2 regions of the Aerococcus mictus genome follow, and region 2 is predicted to be linked to the other one. Evidence: predicted binding sites of a transcription regulator. Region 2 holds the regulator's gene; the other holds the start of a gene.

Region 1 (9,852 bases), 1.1 Mb from region 2:
TTAACTGATGCCCAAACCTACCAGGCTGACCAACTTTTCGCTACCTTAACGCCTTTAACGCGGAAATTTAGTTTACCTAATCATTTTGAAATTACCCTGACAGATACGGTTGGTTTTATCCAAGATCTGCCACCCATGATTATCGATGCTTTCCATTCAACCCTGGAAGAGAGTCGTAATGTGGACTTATTGATGATTGTGGTGGATGCCTCTTCGGCTTTTGCCTTAGAACAAGAGGCTGTGGTCAATCAATTACTTGAAGACTTGGATATGCAAGACCTGCCCAAGCTCTATATCTATAATAAGCGTGACCAAGTGGAGTCAGACCAAGAGGTTCTTACACCCTCAAGTCCACATCTTTTAATGTCGGCTCAGGATAGCCAGGATATTGAAGCCTTGCGTCAGGCAATTATTGACCAGGTTAAGGATATCTATCAACCTTTTGCTGTCCAAGTCGCCCCAGAAGCTGCCAATGAATGGCTAGGTTGGCAAAACCGTTTTTATATTGAAAAATTTGAATTCGATAGGGAAAGCGAATCTTATCAGATTATGGGTTATAAGCCCGACTATCTTCCGCTTCCTAAAACAGAGTAAAAGAACAGGGAGCATCAGTTCTGCTTTTGAAGTTTGGGTCTTGAAAAGCCATGGCACCGGCTCGAGCACGAGGTCTCTCGCCTAGCGAGCTTCAAACGGCTAGTACGGCTGATGCCTACTAGCCGATATTTCACATCGCTTGCTTAGTCATGGCTAAGACCCAACTTTCAAAGCGCCACTACTGCTCAAAGTTAATTACCAAAATGAAATTTTTATTATCATAAGTCTCTTAAAATCAATCTATAGAAAAAAGCTGGTAGAAATTAATCTACCAGCTTTTTAACTTGCTTGAGTGTTTATTTTATGCACTCGTTTATCTCGAGAGCGAGATTCGAACTCGCGACCCACGGTTTAGAAGACCGTTGCTCTATCCAGCTGAGCTACCCCGAGAAGTAACAACTCTTATATTCTACTCAATTCAAGCGGATTTTGTCAAGCTTTTATGCTAATATGATCAAACAAGCCAAAGGAAGTTTTAAAAAAATAAACAGGAGGGATGAAATGACCACTATTTTAATTGTAGAAGATGATCCTAGTATCCAAGACATGCTAAGTGAGAAATTAAAGCGCGAAGGCTATGACTATAAACAGGCTTATTCAGGAACGGAAGCCTTACTTAATCTTGATAAAGCAGCCTTTGACCTAATACTTCTGGATTTGATGTTGCCCGGCATGACAGGGGAAGACTTCCTAAGCAATTTGCGAAAAGAAAATAATACTCCCGTTATTGTCCTGTCAGCCAAAGATTCCTCCACAAGTAAGGTATCTTTATTAAGGGCGGGTGCTAACGATTATATGGTCAAACCCTACGACTTAAACGAACTCATGGCTCGAATTGAGATTCAGTTAAAAAATAAGCAGGGGACTTGCTCTTCTAATACGGAAATAATTTCCTGTCAAGGTTTAAGTCTAGATCAAGCTAATCAGTTGATTAGCTATCAGGGAAAGGAATTGTCACTTACTCCACGTGAGCGGGCGATTCTTAGGCTCTTATTGACTTATCCTAAGCGAATCTTTTCTAAGCAAGAGATCTATGAAGGGGCTTGGCAGGAAGCTTACTTTGGCGATGACAAGACCCTTAGTGTGCATATATCTAACTTGCGTAAGAAACTGAAAGCAGTCAGTGGTAAAGACTGGATTGAAACTATCTGGGGGCTAGGATTTCGTTTATAAGAATTGTCAAAGTGAATGACTTTTTTTAGTGTTCGTTCGTCCTTTGTTGTAACGGTCGCACTCTGTAGTTGAGTTCGGAAGGGGTAGGGGATGTCCTTTCAGAAAAGTTGAACGATCAGCAAGCTGATCTTATCATCTTTTCTTCCAAGGAATCTCCCTCCCTGATCCTTCCTCACATCCTTTACAAACCTGCTCCAGTCACAGGACGAACGTCCACTTCAAAAACTGGAAACGCTCAACTTTGTTGAGCTTATTCCAGTTTTCTCCAGTGCTTTCGTCCTTTGGTGTGACTGTCGCACTCTAACATTCTTTGAACTTTCTTTGCACTTCCTTTATTCATTCTGAGTCTTCATTTTTTATAATAGGCTTAAGAAAAAGAAAGGAATAGCAGTATGGCGAATTTAGCAATTGAAACCGATAATTTATCTAAAAGCTATGGTCAGCAGGTGGCCTTAGATCAAGTCTCTATCCAAATAAAAGCAGGGGAGATTTATGGGTTAGTAGGTAGGAATGGAGCGGGGAAGACCACGCTTCTAAAGATATTAAGTCGACAGATTCAAGCGACATCTGGGTACTACACTTTCTTTAATGAAAGGGTGGACAGCAGGGCGCATGATCTGAGACTTGGGATGATGATTGAAGGCCCGGGGCTGTATCCTCACCTATCAGCTCGGGATAATCTCATGCTTAAATGTGAGGCCATGGGCATTCGAAGGCCGGGCTATGTCCAAGAGCTTTTAGAACTGGTCGGATTAGGGCAAGTCAAGCAGAAAAAGGCCAAAAGCTTTTCTTTAGGAATGAAGCAGCGCTTAAGTCTGGCCCTAGCACTGGTAGGGGATCCCGATATTTTGCTCCTCGATGAACCGACTAATGGTTTGGATCCTCAAGGAATTGCTGATTTTAGAAAGCTGATCCAGCGGCTCAATCAGGAAAGAGGGCTGACTATCATGATCTCTAGCCATATTCTCAGTGAGCTGGCTAAGATGATTGATAAGATCGGCATCATCCACCAAGGAATTTTGGTTAAAGAAGTGAGTAAGCAAGAACTGGAAAAAGAAAATCGTAACAAGTATGTCTTAAGAAGTCATGATCTCAGAACCGTCCTCGCTTACTTGGAAGAAAATCTTAACCTTAAGGACTTCTTAGTGGTCGATGACCACACCCTTTATATTTATGAATACTTGGACCAAGCCGAAAAAATTCCCCATAGCCTCATACGCGCAGGGATTCTATTTGAAAGCTTTGCTTACTCGGGAAATTCTCTGGAAGACTACTATATGCAATTAACCGGGGGTGGGAATGATGCTTAATTTTATCCGCTTTGATCTGAAAAAAATGCTTAAAAGTCCCGCTCTCTATGTGATTATTTGCTTGATGTTTCTTATAGGGGGCATTGGCTATCATGTCACTCAACGCTACGGTTACGGGCAAGACTACCAAATCTATAAGCAAAAGCAAGACCGAGATCAGGCAAACTATGAGAAGAAAGCCACCATGCCAGCTGATGAGCAGGCCGGTATTGAATTTGAACCTGCGCCCAGTCCGACCTTGGATGAAGAGGCTTACCAAGTTTTACACCAGGAAGCCTACGCTAATTTTAAAGTGGACCGGGCCGCTTGGTCCTTCATGATGAACATGACTAAGTTTTCCTGGATATTCTTTGTCCTCTTCTTGGGTATAGACTTCTCTTCGGGCTACTTGAAGAACCTTCTTCCCCTAGAAAATGCGCGCAGGTGCTGGCTTTTTGCTAAATTTGGTGTAGCTCTCGCTTATGGAGCACTCTCCTTATTATTGGGATTGGTCTTCGGAACCATCACACATTACCTCTCTGGCCAAGCCTTTACTGACTTAAACTTTTTAACTTTAGGCAAGCACTTTATCCTAGTCGAATGTCTCTTGGTGACGATTATGGCAATTTGCTCCTCAATCACACTCCTGAGTCAGAGTCGGACGGTGAGCGTCTTAATTGGGGCTTTGGTATCTGTGGGGATGCTGTCCTCTTTAATTTCTTTTATTGGTCAATGGCTCCAGCTCCCCTTAGCCAAGTGGCTCTTCTTTATCCGCTATGAAGGGATTGATTTTGCCCAAAGCGGGCAGTTCTTAGAACTCCTTCTCTTAGCACTTAGTCAGATTATCCTGGTCACTTTATTTAACTATCAGCGAATTCACAAAATGGATTTTCACTTTGACCATTAGATAATTGTATACGGGCTCTGGTTTTGCTAAATTTTCCTAGCAAGGCCAGAGCTTTTTGCTTATACTGGGTAAAAAAATAGAAAGGGTGAGCTGGTGCCTTATTTAATCATCGCCTTTGTAATCATTATGATCCTCTTGATATTTCTCTATCTGAGTCAAAAGGAAGTTACTTATCTCAGCTGGCAGTTAGATGAGATTAATAAACGCAAGACGAATCAACTCATCAGGCAGCGACTTTATAGTCCTGCCTTTGACCGCCTGACAAAAAGTATTAACGCCAGCCTGACTAAGGAACGAGATCTGCGCCTGGCTTTAGAGAAGAAAGACCGCCTGCAACAAGAGCTTTTGTTGAATCTCTCACATGATGTCCGCACACCACTGACTTCCATTAAAGGTTATCTCCAACTCTTGGCTGAATCCAATTCGGAATCAGAACGCAAGCATTACCTGGCTAACTTATCTGAACGTTTAGACCGCTTGACCCTGTTACTGGACCAGCTCTTTACCTATATGACAATTGAAGACGATGATTATCCTTTAGCGCTAGAGAAAATTGATTTAAAGGAAAACCTGGTCAACCATTTTCTAGCCTACTACAATAGTTTCCAAGCGCAGGGGATGGATTTAGATTTTTCCTTACCTGACCGAGCCCTCTATATTCAGGGAGACACTCATCTCTTACAGTGGATTTTTGAGAATTTAATCAAGAATGTCCTCGTCCATGGGGATAAAAAAGTTGAGATCAGTTTGGATGATAAAGGCTTCTTAGTGATTAAAAATGATCTAGCCCAGCCGCTTTCTCGCCCACTGGCTGACCTTTTCCAACGTTTTCAGCAAGGCAGCGACTACCGTCAGTCGGGAGGTTCAGGCCTAGGTCTTAATATTGTTCAATCCGCTGCCAAGAAGATGGGGATAAAGATGGCAGGGGATATTCAAAATGAACAATTCATGATAAGTTTAGATTTTCCTGAGATTCTGCTTAAAGAAGAAAGTGAAAGTGACGGGAGCTAGCCTTCGTCACTTTTTTAATATATGTGCTTAAAAGTCTTTTTATAAGAATAATATCTAGCATAATTCTGTTATTTTATTCACAAGAATAGTATACTTAGAATATAAATGTAAGCGTATTCTTACGCTGCCCAATGAATAAGCGACAAAGGAAGGAGATCGAAAATGTTAGTTAATGAACAAACGACCTATGCAGCGGAATATGATGTGGTTGTCCTCGGTTTTGGTGGAGCAGGAGCGACAGCGGCTCGTTTTGCTAGTGATGCCGGAGCTAAGGTGCTTTTAGTCGATTCCGCTCCTAATGGTCATGAAGGGGGTAATACCCGCTATTGTGCCCAATTGATTGGTTCAGCTGATAATAGGGAAGCTATGCACAAATATTATGATGAACTGATGGCGGGTATGGATTTAGATGAAGGAGTCAAGTCAACCTATATTGATGGCTTGGTTAATATGGAAGACTATGTGCGTGACTATTTAGAAGTCGAACCGTACAGTATCAAAGACCATTTTGATAAGTTCCCACTCGAATCAGCGGTTTATGAATATCCTGAATTTGAAGGTGTGGAAACCTATAACTTCCTTACCGTCCATGAGGGTATTTTTGACGCTGCCTTGTGGAAAGTTTTGCGGCAAAAGGTTATCGATCGAGCAGACTCCATCGATGTCTGGTTCGAATCACCCGCTAAACATCTCCTCCAAGATCCTGAAACCAGAGCTATTCTTGGGGTACAAGTCGAACGCCAGGGTCAAACCGTTAATATTGCAGCTAAGAACGGGGTTGTTTTAGCCGTTGGAGGTTTTGAAAATAATCCGCAAATGGTTAAAGACTACCTCAATGAAAGTCGTTTGGCTCCCTTAGGCGGTTTGTATAACCAAGGTCATGGGGTAACTATGGCACTTGAAGTCGGGGCTGACCTCTGGCATATGGCTAACTATGAATCCTTGGGCATGTATCATGGAACTGCCTTTGATGTACCAGCTGGAGAAAGGGCCACCTTACATGCTTTTGGTACCCAACCTTTAACCCACGGCAGTATCCTAGTTATTGGGGACGATGGCACGCGTTATTTCAAGGAAGATGAAGCTAACCGCCATGGGCATATTTATAATCATGGAATTTGGCGGGTTCCACAAGGACAAGCCAAACCTTATATTATCTTTGACCATAAGAAGTATGAAGAACTTACCCAAGCGGATGGTCTTTTTGTCGATTATGCCAAAGCAGCTCTTAAGGCCGATAGCCTAGCTGAATTAGCCCAAGAACTTGATCTTGATAGTGAAGTCCTGGAAGCTACGGTTGAGGACTTCAATCATTTTGCTGAAGTGGGTAAGGACTATGCCTATGGTCGCTCAGCGGATGCTATGACGGCTTTTGATGCGGAAGGTCCTTATTACGCTATTCCGATCGTACAAACTATGTTAAATACCCAAGGGGGACCGCGACGGAACGCTAAAGCGGAAATTTTAGATAGTCATGGACAAGTCATTCCTAACCTTTACGGTGCTGGTGAACTCGGTGGGATTACTCCGGGCATGTACCAAGGGGGAATGAACATCGCTGAATGTCTGATTTTTGGTAAGATTGCAGGTGAAAACGCCGCCCAAGAAAAAGACCAACCAAGATCTGAGTTGAAAGGAGCAGGAGAAACGCAGAGCGCTAACCTCCAAAGTGACTTAGATAAAGAAGCTGCCCCTAAAGACCTCCAATTAAAAGATAATCAATACCTGGGAACTAGCCATTCAGGGATGGGGGATGAGCTAAATGTGCTGGTGACCCTTGATGGGGATAAATTAAGCGAAATTACCGTCTTAAACCACAATGAAAGTGAACAACAAGGGCACGAGGTCTTTTCAGAACTGCCCCAAGCCATGATTGCCGCTAATTCGACTGATGTTGATGCCATTTCTGGAGCTACCTTAAGCTCCAATGCCCTCAAAGAAGCGGTGACCGATGCCATTGATAAGAGTAAAGAATAAACAAGTTAATAATACTGAAATTTAAATATATAGACAAGATAAAGGCCTGGTCTGAGACTGGGCCTTTTTAATTTGAAAAATTTGTTAAATATGATTAATCTTTAAAATATAAGCGAAACAGTATTTATTAATAATAAAAAAAGTTATATAAAGAGCAAATATATTATGATATTATAAATGTTATTAGATAAAATATTTATAAATAGTGTTTATGATTGCATAAAATTAAATCAATAAAAGGAAAGAGTCAAAATGTTAGATAATAATAGCCCTTCTAGCCATGACCAACCTTCTACTCGCGAAGACTATCGGGCCCAAGGTGACAGACCGAAAAGGAAACGATTTTGGCCTTGGGTGCTGGGTATCCTAGTAATACTTCTTTGCATTGGTGGCTGGATAGCTTTTAAAGCTTACAGTGATGTCAGAGAGACCTCGGAACAAATGTACCAAGCGGCTGATTATAAGTCTAAGCGGAATGGCCAAGTCGACTTAAGCCAAGGCAATCAGGCTTTTTCAGTGCTTTTAATGGGGATTGATACGGGTTCCCTGGGCCGAACAGAACAAGGTCGGTCCGATACCATGATGGTGATGACGGTTAATCCCAAGACGGAACAAACTAGCTTGCTTTCCATCCCTCGGGATACTTATACCACTATTCTACCGAATGGCAATAAAGACAAGATCAACCATGCCTATGCTTATGGGGGACCAGCGGGAGCGGTGGAAACCGTGCAAAACTTGCTGGATATTCCTATTGACTACTATGTTTCTGTTAATATGCAGGGCCTGGAAGATATGATCAATGTCCTAGGTGGGGTAACGGTGACACCACCGATCAGCTTTAGTGAAGATGGTCACCAATTTGTCCAAGGACAAGCGACCACTCTAAATGGTGAGGCTGCCTTGGCCTATGTCCGCAACCGCTATGACGATCCGGAAGGGGACTACGGCCGCCAAGCCCGCCAACGCCAAGTGATTCTGGCTTGTCTTAAGGAAGCAGCTTCCCTATCCTCCCTGCCTAATTATCAAGAAATTTTAAACACTATAGGTAGTAACGTACAAACTAATATGGCCTTTTCTGATATGAAGGACCTCTTCACTAATTACCGGGGAGCGGCCAATACTATTAACCAGGCGCAACTGAAGGGCTCAGGGCAAATGATTGATGGGGTCTACTATGAAATGATTCCAGAAGATAATATCAATCAGGCCTCCCAAACCTTAAAACAGGAACTCAATCTCTAACACTCTTATATGAAGTAACTAACAAAATAGCGCTCTAATCAAGCGCTATTTCCATGCATAAAGCAATAAATTAGGAAAGGTCGTGTTGATTAGCGATGGAAGAAGAAATTAGTTTATTAGATCTCTGGCAGATTATCAAAGAACACTTCTATGTCATTTTTATTAGTAGTTTGGTGGGTCTACTCCTGGCAGCGGGCTATGTCTTCGTCTTAGCGACGCCTATCTATCAATCTTCTACCGAGATCTTAGTTAACCAAAGTGATAATAAGAGTCAAAACAATACCCTCAACCAGGACATTAACGCTTCCCTGCAATTAATTAATACTTATTCTGATGTTATTCGAAATGAAGTCGTTTTAAGTCCGGTGATTGACCAACTCAATTTACAAGAAAACCCTGACCAACTTCGGGAAAAGATTTCAGTGGAAAGTAAGAATAATTCCCAGGTCTTCTCTATTATTGTAAAGGATCCTAATCCCGAACAAGCAGCTACCATCGCTAACACCACGGCAGATGTCTTCCAAAAGGCTATCCGTAAGATGATGAATATCGATAATGTCTCGATCATCTCTAAGGCCCAAGCCAGTCAGGCACCGGTTTCGCCACGTAAGGCCTTAGCTCTCTTAATTGGTCTAGTGCTCGGAATGGGCGTGGGTCTCGTGATTGCCTTCATTCATGAACTCACCGATAAGACGGTTAAGGATGTTGACTTCTTGACTAAGGAAATTGGCTGGAACATGTTGGGCCGGGTCAGTGAATTATCTGAAAATGACCTAAAAGTCACCCATCAAGCTAACGAATTACAACAAATTTATCACCCTGACCAAGATCGTGGTCAGCGCCAACGTGAACGTGTTTAAGGAGGTTATCAACCATGTTTGGTAGAAAGAAAAAATCAGAAATCAAAAAGCCAGCCGACCGTCCCGGTTTGGTGGTCGTTGATAATCCCACTTCAGCTATGGCCGAACAATTCCGGACTATTCGAACCAATATCCAGTTCTCCATGCTTGATAAGGAATTAAAGACCTTCAATATCACTTCACCAGGCCCCTCATCAGGGAAGTCCTTCTTAGCCGCCAATATTGCGGCTGCCTTTGCTAGTGATGATAAGCGCGTCCTCTTATTAGATGCTGATATGCGTAAACCTACTGTCCACAAGACTTTTGGCGTTCCTAACGACAGAGGATTAACCAATCTCTTGACTGATAACAGTCTAGAGATCCACCAAGTGATTAAGAAGTCCTATGTACCAAACTTGTTCTACTTAACCTGTGGGGCTATTCCGCCTAACCCGTCCGAACTCCTAGCTTCCAAACGAATGCAAGGCTTAATGGAACAGTTGCGCAATGTCTTTGACATCATTGTCTTGGATTGCCCACCAGTTCTGGCGGCTACTGATGCCCAAGTGGTATCGGCTCGGGTAGACGGAACGGTAGTGGTGGTGCCTTATGGCCAATGTACCAAGGATGAAGTCAAAGAAAGCCAAGCCCTCCTAGACAAGGTCAACACCAATGTCCTAGGCGTAATCATGAACCGTACTGAAAGAACCGAAGATTACTATTACTACTACGAGGAAGAATAAAGCGAGAAGGAGTCAAGCCCTGTGATTGATTTACACTGCCATATCTTAATGGACATGGATGATGGTCCCAAGCG
Region 2 (9,852 bases):
GCTTGCTGAACTATCTCGATAAAATTGAAGACTGGTATCCCATTGAGGTCATTCATACCGAATGGCTTGAAGCTTAAAAAGAAAAGGTATGCTTACAGGAGGACTGCTTCTTGAGTCCTGGTGTAGGCATGCCTTTTTATCTTTATTGGTCAAAGTCTTCCAACTGACTTTGAACGGTTTCCCATTCCTTAAAGAGCGCTTCTTGTTGGGCTTGTTTGTCTTTAAGAGATTGGTCGAGTTGGTTTAATTCATAGTAATTTTGTAAAATGTCAGGATCAGTCATTTTTTCCTGGATCTCTGCTATTTCTTCATCTAAGCTTTCAATATTTGCTTCGATTTTTTCGCTTTGTCGTTGGAGTTTTCTTTCTTCTTTTTGGCGTTCCTTACGATTTTGATAGGCTTGGGCGGATTGGCTGGGTGCTGGTTTTTCTTCAGAAAGACTAGACTGGTCTGCTTTATTTTCTTCAGCTAGCCGTGCTTCCTGCTCGGCTTTTTTATTGAGGTAATAATCGTAATCGCCTAGGTAGAGGGTGGAACCCTCCGGACTGATTTCAAGCACTTGGGTGGCAATCCGATTAATAAAGTAGCGGTCGTGGCTGACGAATAGCAAGGTTCCATCATAGGCAATCAGGGCATTCTCTAAAATCTCCTTAGAATCGATATCCAAGTGGTTGGTCGGTTCGTCCAGTACTAAGAAATTATCATGATTAAAGGAAAGTTTGGCGAGGGCAAGCCGGGCCTTCTCGCCCCCACTCAGCATGGCGACAGATTTTTCCACGTCTTGGCCGGAGAAGAGGAAGGAACCCAGGATGGTACGAATGTTTTCCTCGTTAATGGTCGGATGGTCATCCCAAAGTTCATGGAGGACATCCTTATTGCTGTGGAGCTTGGCTAATTCTTGGTCATAGTAGCCAATAGTCACATTAGCCCCATAGTGGATTTCCCCCTTGATGGCAGGGATTTCTTGGATAATGGTTTTTAAGAGGGTAGATTTACCCACGCCGTTGGGCCCCACCACTGCGATAGCTTGTTGCTTTCTAATATCCAGCTCAATCGGGTAGGAGAGTAAGTGATCATCGTAACCAATGCCTAGCTGGTCGGCGGTAAGGACCACATTGCCACTAGACTTGTCCGTGAGGAATTGAATATGGGGACTTTTTTCGTCTTGCTTAGGCTTTTCGATTTTGGGCATCTTTTCGAGTTGCTTACGTCGACTCTGGGCCATCTTAGTGGTCGAGGCTCTAACAAGGTTACGGGCCACATAGTCTTCTAACTTAGCGATTTTCTTTTGTTGTTTATCATAGGCCTTTTGCCAGCTTTCGAGGCGGACGGCTTTTTCTTTGAGGTAGAAGGAATAATTGCCCTTATAATATTCCATACTGTGGTTGGTCATTTCATAGGTTTCATTGGTGACATGGTCTAAGAAATAACGGTCGTGGCTGACAATTAATAAGGCTCCTGGATAAGAAGGCAGGTAGTCTTCTAGCCAGGTCAGGGTTTCAATGTCTAAGTGGTTGGTGGGTTCGTCGAGGATGAGAATATCGCGCTTTTCGAGGAGGACCTTGGCCAGGGCTAGCCGGGTCCGTTGACCACCAGATAATTGATTGATGGGTTTGTCGTAATCTGATTCGGGAAATTGAAAGCCGTGGAGGACCATGCGAATTTCGGAATCATAACCGTAAGCATTGCTTTGGTTGACTTCTTCTTGTAATTGGTCATAGCGTTTGAGGGCCTCTTGGTAGCTTGCTTCATCCTGGGCATCGGCCAAGTCTTGAGCGGCTTGCTCGGCATGGTGGATGAGGGCAATAGATTCTTTAAAAACCGACCGCATTTCTTCATAAATCGTCCGTTGACTGTTTTCAATGGCGGCATGTTGGTCCATGTAGGCAATGGTCTTACCCTTAGCCCGGGTGACTTGCCCTTGGTCAGGTTCTTCAATGCCTGCTAAGATTTTGAGTAGGGTGGATTTGCCGGTGCCGTTTCGCCCGACTAAGGCAGTACGACTATTATCTTGGATGGTCATTTGGACATCTTGGAAAAGAATATCGGAGCCAAAACGTCGCATGAGTTTTGATCCTTGTAATACAATCATTGGATCCTTTCCTCCTAAATCGTTTATTATTGTCTTCACTAGTGTATCATATTTTATCGACAGATATTTTTTGACTTTGTGAACTTTCCCTTAGAAAGGGGCGGGATTATTCACAAAGTTTTAAAATTAATGAAAATTAGCAGAAAAGATTTATGTGATTTTTCACAAAGTTCTTTCCATTTTATGATTTAGGTGATAAAATGTATTTGATATCTTGTGAAAAGGAGTGGAAACATGAAGGAAATTCCACGTGCAACGGCTAGGCGGTTACCGCTTTATTACCGTTACTTGCATAATTTTAAGAATATGGGTAAGACACGGATTTCTTCCAGCGAACTCAGTGAGGCGATCAAAGTGGACAGCGCCACTATTCGCCGGGATTTCTCACATTTTGGTGCCCTAGGGAAGCGTGGTTATGGCTATGATGTTGAAGCTCTATTGGACTTCTTTAGTCGCCAACTCTACCAAGACCGCCTCACCACAGTGGCTTTAATCGGGGTCGGTAATTTAGGGAACGCCTTATTAAATTATAACTTTAAACGGACCAATAATATCCGGATTGGGGCGGCCTTTGATATTAATCCTGAGATTGTAGGAACCGTCCATAGTGGGGTACCGGTTTACCCTATGAGTGAATTAAAGGAACGGATTCAAGAAATGGAAATTCTGATTGCTATTATGACCGTTCCGGAAAAAGTCGCTCAAGATACCGTGAGTGAATTAGGTGAAGCCGGTATTCAAGGCATCTTGAACTTTACGCCGGTGGTTTTAGATGTTCCTGAAGATATTCATGTCCAAAACGTCGATTTAGCCAATGAGTTGCAAACCCTGATTTACTATATCGGTAATCGAAATGGCAACAATAAAAAGAAAAATTAGTAGAACTAGCAAAAGTTAGCTAGAAACTGGTCAGACGATCAGGTCTAACTTATGTCAGTCGCTTAGTAAAGCCCTCTTAATGGAGGGCTTTTTCTTGTCATCAGTTTTTATAGAAAATTTTGCTTCTCTTTTAAATGCTATTGATGAGCATTCGTTCTGCTTTTGAATTTTGGTCGTTGAAAAGCCATGGCATCGGCTCGAGCCGAGGTCTCTCGCTTAGCGAACTTCAAACGTTTAGTACGGCTAATGCCTACTAAACGTAATTCACATCGCTTGCTTATTCATGGCTAACTACCTCATTCAAAGCGCCACTACTGCTCAACGCTATTTATCAAATAAATGCTATCAAAACATTACTCATCAATAGTAAAAATGAAAGTGCAAAGAGTTTAATCTATCTCAATTTCCTAATTTCAAAGATATATATACTTTTTAAATGATATTTTATATTTTTAAAGTGATAACAAGAAAAAAGGTCAAAAAAAGTCAACGAATTACTTGATTTATATCTGGAAATGTTTTACTATAAATATTGTAAGTTAGCAGTCGGAGATGATGAGTGCTAACAAATCATTAAAAGTGTTATTAATTAGTATGTGAAATTTGGAGGGATATTTTAAATGTTAAAGCCGTTAAATGAACGTGTGATTATTCAAGTCCAAGAAGAGGAAGAAAAAACTGCTTCTGGTATCGTTTTACCATCTGCTGCTAAAGAAAAACCTCAAGTAGGTCAAGTGGTAGCTGTTGCTGATGCTACTGATGATTACACCCCTCAAGTTAAAGTGGGCGACCAAGTTATTTTTGAAAAATACGCAGTAAGCGAAATCCGCTATGAAGGGGAAGATTACCTCATCATTAAAGAAAAAGATTTAACTGCTGTAGTTGAATAATCATTGACTGAACTTCGACAATCAACATAAAAAACATTGAATTCTCGATCATGCTTAGATTTAGAATAGGAGATAGATAGAATGGCCAAAGATATTAAATATTCAAGTGATGCAAGACAATCTTTAGTAGAAGGTATTGATAAATTAGCCAATACCGTGAAAGTGACCTTAGGGCCTAAGGGACGTAACGTTGTCCTAGAACGTAGCTATGGGTCCCCATTAATCACCAATGACGGGGTGACCATTGCTAAAGACGTTGAATTAGAAGATCACTTTGAAAACATGGGAGCTAAATTAGTTTCTGAAGTCGCTTCTAAGACTAATGATGTTGCTGGTGACGGGACAACTACCGCTACTATCCTAACCCAAGCCCTCGTCCATGAAGGTTTCAAAAATGTGACAGCAGGGGCAAATCCTGTGGGCATTCGTCGTGGGATGGATCAAGCTATCCGCAAGGCAGTAGAAGCTTTGAAAGAAATTTCTGTTCCAGTGAATGCTAAAGAATCCATTGCTAACGTTGCGGCAATTTCTTCCGGCGACCAAGAAGTAGGCCAATTAATTGCTGACGCTATGGAAAAAGTAGGCCAAGATGGTGTCATTACCATTGAAGAATCACAATCCATGGACACTGCCTTAGACGTTGTTGAAGGGATGCAATTTGACCGCGGTTACTTATCCCAATACTTTGTAACCGACAACGATAAGATGGAAGCTGTTCTCGATGATCCTTACATCCTGCTCACTGATAAGAAGATTTCTAATATCCAAGATATCCTTCCATTATTAGAACAAATCGTACAACAAGGTAAATCCTTATTATTAGTGGCTGACGATGTTGAAGGTGAAGCACTTCCTACTTTAGTCTTGAACAAAATTCGTGGAACCTTCAATGTTGTTGCTGTGAAAGCGCCTGGCTTTGGTGACCGTCGTAAAGAACAATTAGAAGACTTAGCTGTTCTTACCGGTGGTACAGTCATTACTGAAGACTTAGGTCTTGAATTGAAAGACACCAGCATTGATCAATTAGGTCAAGCTGCCCGTGTAACCATTACTAAAGACGATACCACCATTGTTGAAGGTAAGGGTAACAAGGAACAATTGGAACAACGTGTGGCTCATATCAGAAAACAAATTGAAGAAACTACTTCTGACTATGACCGTGAAAAATTACAAGAACGTCTTGCTAAATTAGCTGGTGGGGTTGCCGTTGTTCGCGTAGGTGCAGCCACCGAATCTGAACAAAAAGAACGTAAATTACGTATCGAAGACGCTTTAAACGCTACTCGTGCTGCGGTTGAAGAAGGTATCGTAGCTGGTGGTGGTACTGCTTTCATGAATATCCAAGACAAGGTGAAAGAAGTCGTTGACTCCTTAGAAGGTGACGAACAAACTGGTGCAGACATCGTGGTTCGTGCCCTCGAAACCCCACTACGTCAAATCGCTGAAAATGCTGGTCTAGAAGGTTCTGTCATTGTAGAACACATTCACGATAAAGACCAAGGTGTTGGTTACAACGCTGCTAGCGGTGAATGGGTAGACATGATTTCTGATGGTGTGGTTGACCCAACCAAGGTGTCACGTTCTGCTTTACAAAATGCAGGCTCAGTAGCTGGTTTGATTTTAACTACTGAAGCAGTTGTTGCTGACCATCCAGAAGAAAATGCAGGAAATGATGCAGCTGCAGGAGCAGGCGCACCAGGGATGTATTAATCCGAAAACTGAATAGGATAAAGATTGAAAAGCGCTTGGGAATTTCCCAAGCGCTTTTTCACAAAAAAAAGTAAGCTCAGATTAAGGAAATTTTCCTCAGTCAGAGCTTACTTTTTCTCTTTATCGTTTTTACCAAATATTATCTAAGATTAAGGTTTGGGTCCGGTCAGGTCCTACTGACACTGTGGCAATGGGGGCCCCTACGATTTCACTGATGCGACGGACATAAGCTTTAGCATTTTCAGGAAGTTGGTCAAAGTCTTGACAGCTAGTTATGTCTTCTTCCCAGCCAGGTAAACTTTCATAGATGGGTTGACATTGAGCTAGGTAGCGCAAGTTAGCGGGGTAAGATTTGGATACTTGGCCATTAGGGGTTTGATAGCCTACACAGACCTTGATTTCATCCAGGCCAGTTAAGACGTCTAAACAGTTCAAGGAAAGTTTGGTTAAACCAGAAACCCGGCGAGCATGGGCCGTCACCACCCCGTCGAACCAACCTACCCGGCGCGGACGACCTGTAGTGGTACCATATTCATGGCCAACTTCACGGATGCGGTCCCCAATAGCATCATGCAATTCGGTTGGGAAGGGACCGTCACCTACTCGAGAGGTATAGGCCTTCATCACTCCGATAACCGTATTGATTTTGCTTGGTCCAATCCCACAACCGACTGTAGCACCACCGGCAATGGGGTTAGAGGAAGTCACGAAGGGATAGGTCCCATGATCAATATCCAGTAAGACCCCTTGGGCCCCCTCAAAAAGAATGTTTTCCCCTTGGTCATAGGCATCATTCATCAATAAGGAAGTATCCGTGACATATTTTTTCAGATTTTGGCCATATGCTAGATATTCCTGGTAGATGGTGTCGTAGTCTAATGGTTCTTCGTCATATACCTTGGTTAAGAGTTCGTTTTTGATTTGAATTTGTACAGATAACTTTTCCGCGAAAGTTTCGGGGTCAATGAGGTCAGCCATCCGGATACCATTACGGGCAATTTTATCCATATAGGCGGGACCTATCCCTTTTTGGGTAGTACCGATCTTATTGTCGCCTTTACGTTCTTCATCCAAGCGGTCGATCAGTTGATGGTAGGGCAAGATCACTTGAGCCCGTTCAGAAATGCGGAGGTTTTCACAAGAGATTCCTGCTTGGCGCAAATAGGCCAATTCTTCAAGTAAAGATTTAGGGTTAACAACCACGCCATTTCCGATCACACTCAGTTTATCTTCTGAAAAAATTCCTGAGGGAACGAGGTGGAGCTTAAAAGTTTGCTGGTTGAATTGGATCGTGTGGCCAGCATTATCTCCGCCTTGGTAACGGGCAATAATATCGGCTTGGCTACTGAGGTAATCGGTGATTTTCCCTTTTCCTTCGTCGCCCCATTGAGTACCTACAACAACAACTGATGGCATATGCGTTCTCCTTTATCTATTCGATCTTAATAATGTCTTCATCATGTTAGCTTGTGGCATAACACCCAAAATATTATACCGCAATTTTTTTTGAAGAAAACCTTTTTTTAGGCTCTGACCTTTTTAATAATAAAAAAAGTCCTTGCTTGCCCTAAAAAAATAGCATACATTTATAAAGTAAGAGTGCGACAGTCACAACGAAGGACGAAATCATTGGAGAAAACTGTCATAAGCTCAGCTAAAAGGATGTGAGGACGCCGTTAGAGACTTGAATCACTGGAGGAAAATACCATAAGCACAGCACGCCTGTGCGTTGGAGTTTTCTGAAGTGACTTCAAGGCTGGCGTACGAACTCAGCTAGCCTGAGCGTTGGCAGTTTTTGAAATGGACGTTCGTCCTGTGACTGGAGCAGGTTTGGTAAGGATGTGAGAACGCCGTCAGAGACATGAATTGCTGGAGGAAAATACCATAAGCACAGGAAACTGTGCGTTGGATTTTCTGAAGCAACTTCAAGTCTGGCGTCCGAACTCAACTAAACAGAGTGCGACAAGCGCATCAGAAGGCAAGAAGCACAAGGCAGAGAGAACTGCCAGAAAAGGAGTCAAATTAGATGATTAATCGCTATACCCGTCCAGAAATGGGACAATTGTGGTCGGATGAGAACAAGTACCAATCGTGGTTGGAAGTGGAAATTTTAGCTGTTGAAGCTTGGGCCGAATTAGGAGAAATCCCCCAAGAGGATGCCCAAGCGATTCGTCAGCGTGCCAAGTTCGATGTCAACCGTATTTTAGCGATTGAAGCTGAAACCAAGCATGATGTGGTGGCTTTTACCCGCTGTGTTTCAGAGTCATTGGGTGATGAGAAGAAATGGGTCCATTATGGTCTGACTTCTACCGATGTGGTGGATACGGCTTATGGCTACCAATTAAAGCAAGTGAATGACCTCCTCCGCCAAGACTTAGACGATTTCTTAGCGATTCTTAAAAAGCAAGCCCTCAAATATAAAAACACCCTCTGCATGGGGCGGACGCACGGGGTTCATGCGGAGCCGACAACTTTTGGCTTAAAAGTGGCCCGTTGGTATAGTGAATTTAAGCGTCATCGTGAACGTTTTGAACATGCAGCTAAGGGAGTCGAAGCGGGAAAAATTTCTGGTGCAGTGGGGACTTTTGCTAATGTTCCCACCCAGGTGGAGGCCTATGTTTGTGAACATTTAGGAATTCGTGCCCAAGAGATTTCGACCCAAGTCCTCCCGCGTGATTTACATGCAGAATATATTTCAGTCTTAGCCCTAATTGCTACCGGAGTGGAAAATATGGCGACCGAAATCCGCCACTTACAAAAGTCCGAGGTAAGGGAAGTGGAAGAATACTTTGCTGCGGGTCAAAAGGGCTCTAGCGCCATGCCCCATAAGCGTAACCCGATCGGTAGTGAGAATGTTACTGGGCTGGCCCGGGTCATTCGCGGTCATGTAGTGACTGCTATGGAAGATGTCAGTCTCTGGCATGAACGAGATATTTCTCATTCCTCAGCTGAGCGGATTATTTTACCCGATACCACCATCTTAGTGGACTATATCCTCCATCGTTTCGGTAATATCCTAGCCAATCTAACCGTATTTCCAGAAAATATGAAGCGCAATATGCAGGCTACCCATAATTTGATTTTCTCCCAAAGGGTGCTGTTAAAATTAATTGATGCAGGTCTTTCTAGGGAGGCGGCTTATGATTTAGTCCAACCCCTAACCGCTAAGTCTTGGGACCAAGGCCTTGATTTTAAAGGCTTAGTCGAAAATAATGCGGAAATTCGCCAGTCTCTTGACCAAGCAGCCATTGATGATGCCTTTGATCCGGCTTATCACTTGCGCCGAGTGGATGAAATTTATGCACGTTTGGGATTAGCTTAGTTGGTTATTCTTAAATGATCGCTTTTTCCTTCTCCACTTATCCTCTAATATGCTATTGAAAACGTTTACTATTTATAAGCAATATGAGATGATAGGACTATATCAAATCTTAAATAGACATATTGGAGGTAGGCTTATGCATATTACAAAAGATCACTATGTGTTCTCTATGGACAAAAACCATGAACCCATTGCTAAGGTAGCTAGTGGCCAGCGTTTGCAGGTTGATGTCTGGGATTGCTTCAAGGGCAGTGTCCAGGATGAAAAGGACTTAATTTCTGGGATTGACTTTAATGAAATTAACCCAGCAACTGGTCCGATTTATGTGGAAGGCGCTCAACCAGGCAATGTGCTGAAAGTGACTATTCACAGCATTGACTTAGATCCCCAAGGAGCTATTATGACTTCTCCAGGGCTCAACAAATATTTCTCCAAGGAAATTACTGAAGAGGAGACTGCCATCTGTAAGGTCAGCGAAGACCAAAAAAGCTTTGACTATTACGGAGCAACTTTCCCGGTTCATAAGATGATTGGTGTGATCGGGACAGCACCCAAGGGCGAAGCGGTGGCTACTGGATTGCCTGACTTACATGGTGGCAATATGGATAATAATCAAATTACCGAAGGCTCTGTGGTTTACCTGCCCGTTGAAGTCGAAGGAGCGCTCCTGGCTTTAGGTGACATGCATGCAGCCATGGGCGATGGTGAGATTTGGGGCAGTGGCGTTGAGATCGGTGGGTCGGTTGACTTAACCGTTGAAGTTCTTGAGTCCTTCCCTTGTCCAACGCCTTTTGTGGAAACTGACCAAGCTTATTATTCTTATGGCGTCGGCGAAGACTTTGAAACCGCAGTTGTCCAAGCCAATGACCGGATGGCAGAATTTCTCATGGCTCAAACCGGCTTATCCTATAATAAGGTTGGTATGTTCATGACCATTGCCGCTTATTTAGAATCTTGTC

What was found. The regulator Rex, encoded in region 2, represses fermentation and respiration genes when NADH is low (regulators of the CRP and FNR family bind a similar motif). The targets are predictions, from matches to a motif close to TTGTGAANTANTTCACAA.
Region 1: DBT49_RS06165 (FAD-binding protein) is a predicted target of Rex. The motif match lies at 5,040-5,057, and genes of this name have one in related genera.

Annotation. Positions count from the first base shown of each region.
Region 1 covers NZ_CP132985.1:1,339,244-1,349,095, reverse strand. The annotation lists gene hflX (GTPase HflX) at 1-594, shown strand, start outside; tRNA gene DBT49_RS06190 (tRNA-Arg) at 911-984, opposite strand; gene DBT49_RS06185 (response regulator transcription factor) at 1,096-1,767, shown strand; gene DBT49_RS06180 (ABC transporter ATP-binding protein) at 2,160-3,077, shown strand; gene DBT49_RS06175 (hypothetical protein) at 3,067-3,963, shown strand; gene DBT49_RS06170 (sensor histidine kinase) at 4,057-4,974, shown strand; gene DBT49_RS06165 (FAD-binding protein) at 5,137-6,951, shown strand; gene DBT49_RS06160 (LCP family glycopolymer transferase) at 7,204-8,196, shown strand; gene DBT49_RS06155 (YveK family protein) at 8,292-9,056, shown strand; gene DBT49_RS06150 (CpsD/CapB family tyrosine-protein kinase) at 9,071-9,778, shown strand; gene DBT49_RS06145 (tyrosine-protein phosphatase) at 9,800-9,852, shown strand, end outside.
Region 2 covers NZ_CP132985.1:240,291-250,142, forward strand. The annotation lists gene DBT49_RS01125 (DUF503 domain-containing protein) at 1-77, shown strand, start outside; gene DBT49_RS01130 (ABC-F family ATP-binding cassette domain-containing protein) at 143-2,092, opposite strand; gene DBT49_RS01135 (redox-sensing transcriptional repressor Rex) at 2,327-2,971, shown strand; gene DBT49_RS01140 (co-chaperone GroES) at 3,592-3,861, shown strand; gene groL (chaperonin GroEL) at 3,943-5,571, shown strand; gene DBT49_RS01150 (adenylosuccinate synthase) at 5,701-6,987, opposite strand; gene purB (adenylosuccinate lyase) at 7,598-8,893, shown strand; gene DBT49_RS01160 (acetamidase/formamidase family protein) at 9,030-9,852, shown strand, end outside.